Regions from separate parts of the Paenilisteria weihenstephanensis genome, predicted to be linked through region 1. Evidence: predicted binding sites of a transcription regulator. Region 1 holds the regulator's gene; the other holds the start of a gene.
What was found. Region 1 encodes LexA, which represses DNA repair genes until DNA is damaged. Its sites were predicted from a motif close to CGAACATATGTTCG; they were not measured.
Positions count from the first base shown of each region.

Region 2: addB (helicase-exonuclease AddAB subunit AddB) is a predicted target of LexA. The motif match lies at 3,243-3,256, and genes of this name have one in related genera.

Region 1 is NZ_CP011102.1:1,665,143-1,670,723, reverse strand. Features, by position in the region: gene tkt (transketolase) at 1-1,888, opposite strand, end outside; gene UE46_RS08130 (DUF896 domain-containing protein) at 2,053-2,286, opposite strand; gene mscL (large conductance mechanosensitive channel protein MscL) at 2,312-2,767, opposite strand; gene yneA (cell division suppressor protein YneA) at 2,842-3,168, opposite strand; gene lexA (transcriptional repressor LexA) at 3,327-3,941, shown strand; gene glnA (type I glutamate--ammonia ligase) at 3,995-5,329, opposite strand; gene UE46_RS08105 (MerR family transcriptional regulator) at 5,388-5,581, opposite strand, start outside.
Region 2 is NZ_CP011102.1:2,788,421-2,794,001, forward strand. Features, by position in the region: gene addB (helicase-exonuclease AddAB subunit AddB) at 1-3,231, opposite strand, end outside; gene UE46_RS13495 (IDEAL domain-containing protein) at 3,399-3,632, opposite strand; gene UE46_RS13500 (competence protein ComK) at 3,902-4,549, shown strand; gene UE46_RS13505 (helix-turn-helix domain-containing protein) at 4,603-4,953, opposite strand; gene UE46_RS13510 (PTS fructose transporter subunit IIABC) at 5,061-5,581, opposite strand, start outside.

The DNA.
Region 1 (5,581 bases):
TGCCATCAAGACCTACATAACGACCCCAACCAAGCGTTGATCCCATTTCAATGGATACACGTTTGCGAACAGCATTTGGCAATACGCTTTCTTTATACGCCTCTGACTGTTGCTCGAAAAGATCAAATGCCGGCATGCTGACAACAGAAGCATCGATGCCATCTTTCGCAAGTGCTTCTTGTGCTTGCACTGCCAAATGAACTTCAGAACCTGTAGCTAAAAGAAGGACATCTGGAACATCTTTTTTAGCAGGCGATAATACGTACGCTCCTTTTGCAACGCCTTCTTCTGCTAATTTCACAGAATTAGGTAATGTTGGTAAGTTTTGTCTCGTTAATACAAGAGCTGTCGGACGATTTGTTGAGCGAATAGCAATTTTCCATGCAGCAACGACTTCGTTACCATCTGCTGGGCGAAGAACTGTCAAACCAGGCATAGCGCGAAGAGAAGCAACTTGCTCTACTGGCTCATGTGTTGGGCCATCTTCACCAACCGCAATACTATCATGTGTTAACACATAGTTTACAGGTAAATTTTGAATCGCTGACAAACGGATAGCTGCACGAAGGTAATCTGAGAATACGAAGAATGTTCCACCGTAAACTTTAAGACCAGCATGGAGCGCCATTCCGTTTAAAGCAGCACCCATCGCAAATTCACGAACTCCAAACCAGATATTACGTTCTGCAGGTGCTTCTTTTGTAAACTCACCGTCTGTTGCGATATTTGTGTTATTTGATCCGGCTAGATCTGCTGAACCACCAAATAGTTGCGGTAATGTAGCCGCTAACGCATTGATTACTTCACCACTTGAAGCCCGGCTAGCAAGGGATGAACCTTCTTCATATACAGGTAAATCTTTATCCCATCCTGCTGGAAGCTCTTCCTTCAAGGTAAGTTCTAATTGAGCTGCCAATTCTGGATATTTTTCTTTATATGTGGAGAACATATCGTTCCAAGCTTTTTCTTCTTTTGCGCCACGAGTTGCGATCGTCTCTTTGAAACGATCATAGACTTCGCTTGGCACGTGGAAATCTTCTTCATAATCCCAACCATATGCTGCTTTTGCTGCTTTTATACCATCCGCACCTAGTGGAGCACCATGTACTTTGCTTGTTCCAGCATTTGGAGCACCAAATCCAATGACAGTTTTTACTTCAATCATAGTTGGTTGCGATGTATTTTGTTTTGCTTTTTCAATAGCAGCTAAAATTTCAGCTGTATCATTGCCATCTTTTACAAGAAGATGTTCCCATCCATAAGACTCGAAGCGTTGTTTCACACTTTCAGAGAAAGACTTATCTAAATCACCATCAAGTGAAATATCATTTGAATCATACATTAAAACTAAGCGGCCTAATTGTTGATGTCCTGCAAGAGAAGCCGCTTCAGAAGCAACACCTTCCATCAAATCTCCATCACCACATAGCGCATATGTATAATGATCTACGACTGGGAATCCATCTTTGTTATACATTGCTTCTAAATGTCTTTCTGCCATCGCCATACCAACAGCCATTGCAATACCTTGTCCAAGTGGACCAGTTGTTGCATCAACACCGTCCGTATGATGTACTTCTGGATGCCCTGGTGTTTTGCTATCCCATTGACGGAACTGTTTCAAATCCTCTAATCCTAATTTATAGCCACTTAAGTGTAACAAGCTATAGAGTAACATAGAGCCATGGCCCGCAGAAAGTACAAAACGATCACGGTTAAACCAGTGTGAATTCGCTGGATTTGCCTTCAGTACTTTGGACCATAAGGCGTAGGCCATTGGAGCAGCCCCCATTGGTAATCCTGGGTGTCCAGAATTGGCTTTTTGAATTGCGTCGATCGATAATGTTCGAATAGTATTAATTGCTAATTGGTCTGTTTTATCAAACAAATGAAACATCCTCTCTTGTTTTAGTCACTACTATTTATAATAATCCTTTCTCGCATAATAAACAACTAAAAAATATCATTTTGTTCAAAAATGTGTAGATATGTTCAAAAATGTTCGTTTCATGTATAAGAATAGGTTAAGCAACATGCACCTAACCTAGACTATTATAATTTTTTTCGTTCTTCTCGCTTCCGTTTGATCTTATCTGGTGTCACATCGTCACCATTAGGATCAATAAATGTGGTGTGTTCAATTGTATCTCGCACTTGGTTTCGGAATGACTTGATGTATTCTTCACGCAGTGTATCTTGCTCGATTTTCTCATCCGCTGTCATCGTCCCAGCTTTCTTTTTGTGGGATAATTCATTGATACGATCTATCTTGGACTTTTCTAACATGTTCATCCTCCTAAATGTAGTGATATTATAATGATGAAGTTCTAGATTCTTGTTCGATCAACTCAGAAGTACAGTGCAGACATTTCGTCGCTTTTTCTGGTACAGCTGATAAACAATATGGACATTCTTTAGTCGCTGGTTGCTTCGGTTCTAGCGGCATATACTTAGATACCAATTTGATGATCAGAAAAACAGAGAAAGCAATAATCAAAAAACTGATAATGTTATTAATAAACATACCATAGTTAATTGTCGGCGCCCCTGCTGATTGCGCAGCTTTTAATGTATCATAATGCGTTCCATTTAGACTAATAAATAAATTTGTAAAATCGACATTTCCAATGAGTAATCCAAGTGGCGGCATAATAATATCATTCACAAGTGAATTAACAATACTTGTAAATGCAGCCCCAATTACAATACCTACGGCCATCCCTAATGCGTTCCCTTTCGAAATAAACGCTTTAAAATCCTTAAACATTCAAAAACCTCTTTTCATTCCTTGTTATCACATATTCTACATGAAACAAAAAGATTTTTAAAGCATTGTGCATATTATTCATCGGCTAACTGAATAGAACTGTCATCCCCAGTTACTTGCTTAACTGGTATAGTAATTGTGCTCCCAGCGGTAAGCTTTCCATCAATCAATTGGTTTTCCTTTTCCATCCAAGCTACAAATTCTTGTTTACTCATCTTATATTCTCCCGCATATTCATCTGCCAAAGCCCATATTGAATCCCCGCTAGCCACACTAACCTCATTATAATCTGATTCTGCTTGGTTAACTGTTACCATCAATAGTACAATTCCTAAAACAAAACATGTAACAAAGAAAATAATAGCAATATAATATCGATCCCAAATAGATTTTAAAGTCATCTTTATCCCTCCAAAAGAATATATGTTCGCCTTTTGTTATATTATAGAACACTCGTTCTACTATGTCAATTAAAAAAACGAACAATTGTTTGCATATCCTTTTTTTTTTTGATATACTGAGGTTAATAAAGAAGTAAAGAGTAAGCGGGGTGAAACAAATGAAACTATCAAAACGCCAGCAAGATATCTATGACTTTATTAAATCGGAAGTAAAGGATAAAGGCTATCCGCCTTCCGTAAGAGAAATCGGTGAAGCTGTGGGATTAGCATCTAGTTCAACCGTACATGGTCATTTGGCACGTTTAGAAGGAAAAGGTCTTATCCGAAGAGATCCAACAAAACCAAGAGCTATTGAAATTCTTTCATTAGAGGATGAAATACCTACTCCAAACGTTATTAATATCCCGATTATCGGTAAAGTAACGGCTGGGATGCCTATCACTGCGATTGAAAACATTGATGAATACTTCCCATTACCTGAACATATGGCAAATGGTGAAACAGAAATATTTATGCTTGAAATTGACGGTGAAAGTATGATTAATGCTGGTATTTTAAATGGAGATAAAGTAATTGTTAGACAACAAACTTCAGCCAATAACGGTGAAATTGTTGTTGCAATGACAGATGAAGATGAAGCTACGTGTAAGAGGTTTTATAAAGAAGCAAATCATTTCCGTCTACAACCGGAAAACGATGCTTTGGATCCAATTATATTGAATAACGTCTCGATCCTAGGGAAAGTTATTGGACTATATCGTGACATTCGATAAACAACAAAAAAGGTGGGCACCATTTTCGGTGCCCACCTTTTTTTGTTGTTTTTTTAGTAAATTTCCATGTATTGATCGCGTTCCCATTGATGAACCGCAGTTCTAAACATATCACACTCAATAACTTTTGCCTCTACAAAGTGTTCCATAATATGTTCTCCTAAGCCGTCTACGATAATATCATCATTCTCAAGCTCTTTTAAAGCCAAGGCTAAGCTTTCTGGAAGATCATAAATACCGTGTGCATGGCGCTCTTCCTCGTTCATCCCATAAATATTACGATCCACAGGTTTTGGAGGTGTTAATTCATTTTTGATACCGTCTAATCCTGCGCGGAGTAATACAGCCATCGCTAAGTATGGATTTGCTGCTGGGTCAACGCTACGAAGTTCTAGGCGAGTACTCAAACCACGAGAACTTGGAACACGAACAAGTGGGCTACGGTTTTTACCTGACCAAGCGATATAGCATGGTGCTTCATAACCTGGTACTAAACGTTTATACGAGTTTACTGTTGGATTCGTTACGGCTGTATAACCTTTCGCATGCTTCAACATACCAGCTAAGAAATGATACGCTGTTTGGCTAAGTTGTTCCTCGCCATCAGCATCAAAGAAGGCATTACCGTCTTTATTGAACAGTGACATATTGAAATGCATCCCGGATCCGTTCACGCCGAACAATGGTTTAGGCATGAATGTTGCGTGCAACCCGTGTTTACGAGCAATCGTTTTTACAACTAGTTTGAATGTTTGAATATTGTCACACGCAGTGACCGCATCTTCATATTTGAAATCGATCTCATGTTGTCCTGGCGCTACTTCATGATGACTTGCTTCAATTTCAAAGCCCATTTCTTCTAATTCGAGCACGATATCGCGGCGACAGTTTTCACCTAGATCGGTTGGCGCTAAATCGAAGTACCCAGCATTATCATTCAATTCTAGCGTTGGCTTACCTCGCTCATCTAATTTGAAAAGGAAAAATTCAGGTTCTGGTCCTAAGTTAAAATCTGTAAATCCTAAGTCATGCATTTCGGCTAATACACGTTTTAAGTTAGCACGAGGATCCCCCGCAAAAATTGTTCCATCTGGATTATAAATATCACAAATCAATCTAGCTACTTTTCCTTTTTCCGCTGTCCAAGGGAACACAACCCATGTGTCAAGATCCGGGAATAAGTACATGTCTGATTCTTCAATACGTACAAAACCTTCAATGGAGGAACCATCAAACATCATTTTATTATCCAATGCTTTACCCAACTGGCTAAGGGGAATTTCCACGTTCTTAATGATTCCCAGGATATCCGTGAATTGTAAGCGAATGAACTTTACATTTTGTTCGTCTGCGAAGCGAAAAATGTCTTCTTTAGTGTACGATGTCATAATTAAATCCTCCCAATAATTGATATTATATAAACTTTTTTAAAGTAAATACCTTTTGTCAAAATCTTGGCAATTGTTGCTTTCCAGAAGCGTCTTGTTTCACGAAACGTCCAGCTTGTTGCATTTCTTTTCGTAAAATTTTGCGTACATCTTCGTTGGTAAGCGGCGATTTTTCCTCGTCCTGCTGCATTTGGTACATTTTCTTAATTCCTGCAATATTCAGACCATCATTCAAATAATCTTTGATCTCAA
Region 2 (5,581 bases), 1.1 Mb from region 1:
TTTAGTTGCAGTAGCAGAGTGCGCATTAAAATGTCCATCTTTCTTCAATCCAGTTGGAACAATAGTCGATGTTTTACCTGGTTCCAATTCCGTATCCATCAACGAAACAGCCAAAGCATCATCCAGTACTAGCCCTTTCATACGAAAACTTTTTAATAATTCCTTTTCCAATTCCGCATCTGTCAATTCTTTATCTGTTGATATAAGTGGATTATGCATATGGAAATAGAGTACTCCTGCTGGCTCTGCTACCTTGCCAATTAGTTTAGCCGAATTTTCTACGACAATATCCAAATAAGTTAACATTTGTAAAGCCAGCCCATAATACACCTCTGTCATCGGTAGATCATGTGAACTCGATTTGTAATCAATAATTCTCAAGAATGTTCTTTCATCGCGCTCAGCCTCATCTATTCTATCAATCCGCCCCTGCAAAATTAATTCTCGGTTATCATGTAACGGCAATTTCAGAGGTGGTATTTGGCCTTTAATCCCAAAATCAACTTCTAGTCCCACCGGCTTAAATAAACTAATTTTCGCCTGCTCATTTAACACTCGAGTTGCCCGAATAATGATATTTAGTAATTTATATTGAATATACTCTAAACGCTTCGTGCTTAACAAAATTTCATGTTGCAACTTAGGAACCAAGTATTTCATAGCCAAACTGGCCATCTCCATACACTGCTCCGTAGACAAATTTCCCCATTCCAGACTATTTCTCCGCAATTCTCCAGAAATCCATTCCATTGCCCCATGAAAAATTTCGCCAATATCAACGGACTGCAATTTAAAATGCGCTCTTTCTTCCAATTTAAGTCCATGCTGGGCAAAATGCTGGAAGTGACAACTATAAAATCGCTCCATTCGTGATACACTCGCATGAATATCCTCTCCAAATAAAGCCGTTGCCACTTCTTTTGAAATATTTTCAGCTTTATTTTGATAAAATAGACTTTCTAATATTCTCAAAGTGGATGTTCCCCAAACCTTATCTGATTTCAGGAACTGATAAGCATCCCACCACACTGACGACATCTGATAGCCCCTTTTTTTAAACTGCAACTGAGCCGTTAGATACCCAATAGCCGATCTTGGCGCTGAAATATATGCCGCTTGATCCACATCTTCAAGTAAAGAAGGATCACTTAAATAAACCCCTCGCCGAAGTTTTGGAAAAATAGTATTCACTCGCCTCACATAACTAGACTCCGATAACTCCTTACCATTATCATCAGCGTTCGGGTAACTAATAAATAAAAGTTCTGAGGGCAGCGTCAACAGCCGATATGCTAAGAAATCTTCCGTTGACAGCATCATTTTTCCGCTTGGTCGAACGGCAACCCCTGACATATTTAGATCAACGCGATCCTCATCAGATAAAATTCCACTCTCTTGCTTCTTCATTGGTAGTACGCCATCATTGACACCCACAACAAAAATAACCTTCTTGTTTAATAACCTGGAATTATCCATATCTGTAATGATTAGCTGGTCAAGGGAAGGCGGAAGTAAGGCAAAATTAAGTGCATCTAACCCCGTATTAATGATATCAAAGAAAATATCTAACGAAATTTTCTCTTCTCCCATAACCTCCACAAACTCGTCTAACAAGCCAATAACCGATTTCCATGCTTGCTCATGCTCTTTTGCTAATTCGAGTTCATTCGCCTCTTCTGCGCGCTTACGCCACACATCTAATCGTTCATCTACGCGAACATCCAACATGAATTGAAAAAGTGCACTTGCCTGCTCCATACCAGTTTCCGCATCCTTCAGCTGTTTCTCTAATACCATCAAAGGCTTCCTAATCTGATCTTTCACATCATTAATCGTATCTTCCCGTATCTTTTCATCATCTGTCTGCACACCTTGATTCAAATCCAACCCACGTATTTTCCTATAGCTCCAGGGCTTCTTATCCATCCATCTTCGTTTGTTATAGATCCCATTCTCCAAGATATAATTTTCAAAAATATCTACTTTTCCACGATAAATAGTACTACTCACATCTAAAGGAAAGAAAAACTCTGTACGAACTGCCTGAAAAACTGCTTCATATTGCCAATTAGTTCGGATAATATCTAGGCTTGAGCGCAGGAATTCTACCATAGGATGATTTGCCATTGTTCGTTTCTTATCAATGAAATACGGAACATCATTTGCCTGAAAAGAAGAACGTAAAATAGTCTCATAGGCATCCAAATCTCGACTTAAAATAGCGATATCCCGATATCGATATCCATCCAAAGCTAACTGTCTCACACGCCTCGCTATACCCTCTATTTCCGCCCGTCGATTATTAGCCTCATCAATTGCAATTGCCTTTACTTCACCATTAAATTTTGAAATCGCGATATCTGACCAAGTATCCTCCAAGTGTAGCAGTTCCTCTTTTTCAAATCGTTTATTATCCTTCAAAATAATATTGGGTGCTATTTCACACCCGCCATTTCTGGCCATCTCGGTTAAGTTAGCATAAGTTGTCCCAGTCATCTGAAACAGATTATATTCATTTAACTCACTCACGTCATAGATCTTATCCAAAGTCAACACAATCGTCACACTTCTACAAGTCTTCATCAATTCACCTAAAACTAAATACTCTTGCGGTGAAAATTCATGAAAACCATCAATAAAAATATCACTTTGTTGTAAGAATAAGTTTCCCGAAATAGCATCTATTAGCAACCTTAAATAGTCTTCATTTTCTAGGTACTTACCGGATAATGAATCCTCATAAGCATCATATAACGTTGCGATATCAGCCATTTTATTTTTTAAATCAAGATTAATCTCACTTTCAAAATCCCGAATCTGCTCCTTGTCCACACAATACTGCTTCATTTCTTTAAATATCTGCTCTAACTCTTTAATGAAACCTTTCTTGGAGGCATTTCGTCCGAATAAATACAACTCATCCTGTTTTTCAATCATAATTTTACGAATAATCATCTCTAAACCAGAGTCAGTAAGGAACGTTCTTGCCAGACCACCACTTTCTTGGAGAACTCGCCATGCCAAACGGCTAAAACTAAAAATTTGCGCATGTAATAAACCCGAGATATTCTCGCGTTTAAAAAGTTCTGTCTCTGTTTGTAAAGTCATTTGATCCGGAACCAAGAAAAGAGAGCTAGCTTGTGGGTTCTGAATCATTTTCTCCTCTAGCCTGTCCATTATTAACGCTGTTTTTCCAGTACCAGCGCGACCTATAATAAATTGCAAACTCATTTCGCCACCACCGAACATATGTTTCTTTTTTTGAATCATAACATAAATAAACTAGCTTGACCACCCCTAATTTATTATTCTCTTTTTTAGTCTATCACTATAACGTTATTTCAACAAACAAATAAAAAACTAGCGCCTCGAAAGACACTAGTTTTTCATCGATTTATTTAAATAATGAGCATTTCCTGCTGCATTTTGTTTAATTTCTCTGTTAAAAGATAAAATTTAGCTTTGTCCTGATTATCCAGTGCAATATCAATTTCGTCTTTTAATTGTTGTACCTGATGTTCATCAAGGAGCATTGTCATGTAGCATTCAATGAAAGTATTAACCAATTCTTTTTCTCCTTTTAGAACTCCAACTTGATTAACTAATGAACTTGAAAAATCTCGCATTTCCATGACTGCTCACTCCTTTATTTATTTTTATTACTACAATTGAAAAGTAGGAATAAGGGGTTAAAAAGTTCCATTTTGTATAAAAATAGAATTTTTAGAAAAAATAGTGACTTCGACAATTAGCTATGCTATACTAACTAGCAAATAGAGAAATACAATGACAATCGGCTTTACTTAGTACCTGTGCTTTGTGGCTTACAAACATCAACCTGGAGAAATCATAACCTAAAAGTGCATTTACTTTTATCCATATACTTCAAAGGAGTGTCGACATGCAAAAGAAAATGAAAACGCCAGTGTATGAGATTAATCCTCATACCATGATAATCTTGCCCTTAAAGACAAAAACGGGAATCAACTCAGAAGTGTTTGAATTAAACGACCATCGTATAACTAGTTTTACCCCTTTATTTCTAATTAAAACAAGTTGCCAATTTTTTGGTTCTAGTTATGAAGGTAGAAAAGATGGTACACGCTTTTTAACAGGTGTTACACACAAGCCACCCATTATGATTGATCCTGTAAGCTTTACCTATGCTTTTCCTACCACGTCAGCAGGAAGAGATGATTGCATTTGGGTGTTTCCACAGCATATATCCGAATATTATGATTCTAATTACAATTGTACAACCATCCGATTTACCAACAATCAAAAAATAAAAATATCCGTTTCTTTTTCTACATTTAATAATCAGATGGCCAGAGTTTCCATGTTACATATGAAGTTTTCTCAGAAAATGCGTAATGTGGAAAATGAATATCCATACTCTAATCTATTGTTTCCTCCAACCTCTCTAACTGCTGAAAATCGCGCACCTTATATTCTAAGCGATGTAAAAGAGTCTAATAATAAATTTTTAGATTTTAGTTTTTCAGATGAGAATAATAAAAAGAAGAAACATAAAGACGAAGAAGAATAAAAATGAGGCAGTCACCTTTTTCTAATTTGTGACTGCCTCTTCTATAAATGATCCTATATACTTCGATTCCCCAATGCCTCCGAAATTCTTTTCAAAAGCAATAACTCTTCTTCAGAATAAGAGTAAGGTAACTCCAAATACCATTTTTCTAATTCAGGATTCCCAATCAAAGGAAAAGCATTTACCGAATTTTTTTCCCTAAGCCCTGCAACATCATCCAGTAAGAAATCTGTTGTTGTACCCAGTTCATCCGCTAGCTTAGCTAGAATAAATATAGGAGGTCGGTGATTATCATTTTCATATTTGCTAATGGTTGATGACGTTACACCTATCTTTTCTGCTAACTGTTTCTGCGTCAATTGATGTTTTTTTCGAAGTGAAATTAACTTTTCTCCAAAATTCATACCCTCACTCCTCTCCACACTTCTATTATAGCAATCTCTAACAGATATTTCGACTTTGAGATAATATACAATAAAAAACTGCCCTATCGCTAGAGCAGCACGTTTCATTATATTGCTTTTTTCCAGAATCCATATAATAATCCTGAAATAACAGTTCCTATCAGTATAGAAAGCAAAAACAGACCTGCATGGTTAGCTAATCCTGCAACAAATATACCACCATGAGGAGCTGGCACATTAATATGCCAGAATTGTGTCAAACCGCCTGCAACCGCTGATCCTAGCACACAAGAAGTGATGACACGCAAGGGATCTGCCGCAGCAAATGGTATAGCCCCCTCTGTTATAAAGGATAAGCCTAGAACATAATTTGTAATCCCCGCTTGACGTTCATCCGATGTAAATTTATTTTTAAAGATAGTTGTAGCAAGTGCAATCGCAAGGGGTGGCACCATACCTCCCGCCATAACAGCCGCCATAAACGCACCATCTGTATTTCCTGTACTTGTAAATACTCCAATAGCAAATGTATAGGCAGCCTTATTAAATGGGCCACCCATATCAATCGCCATCATACCACCCAGAACAGTTCCTAAAATAACTGCATTCGCTGTTCCAAGAGATTGTA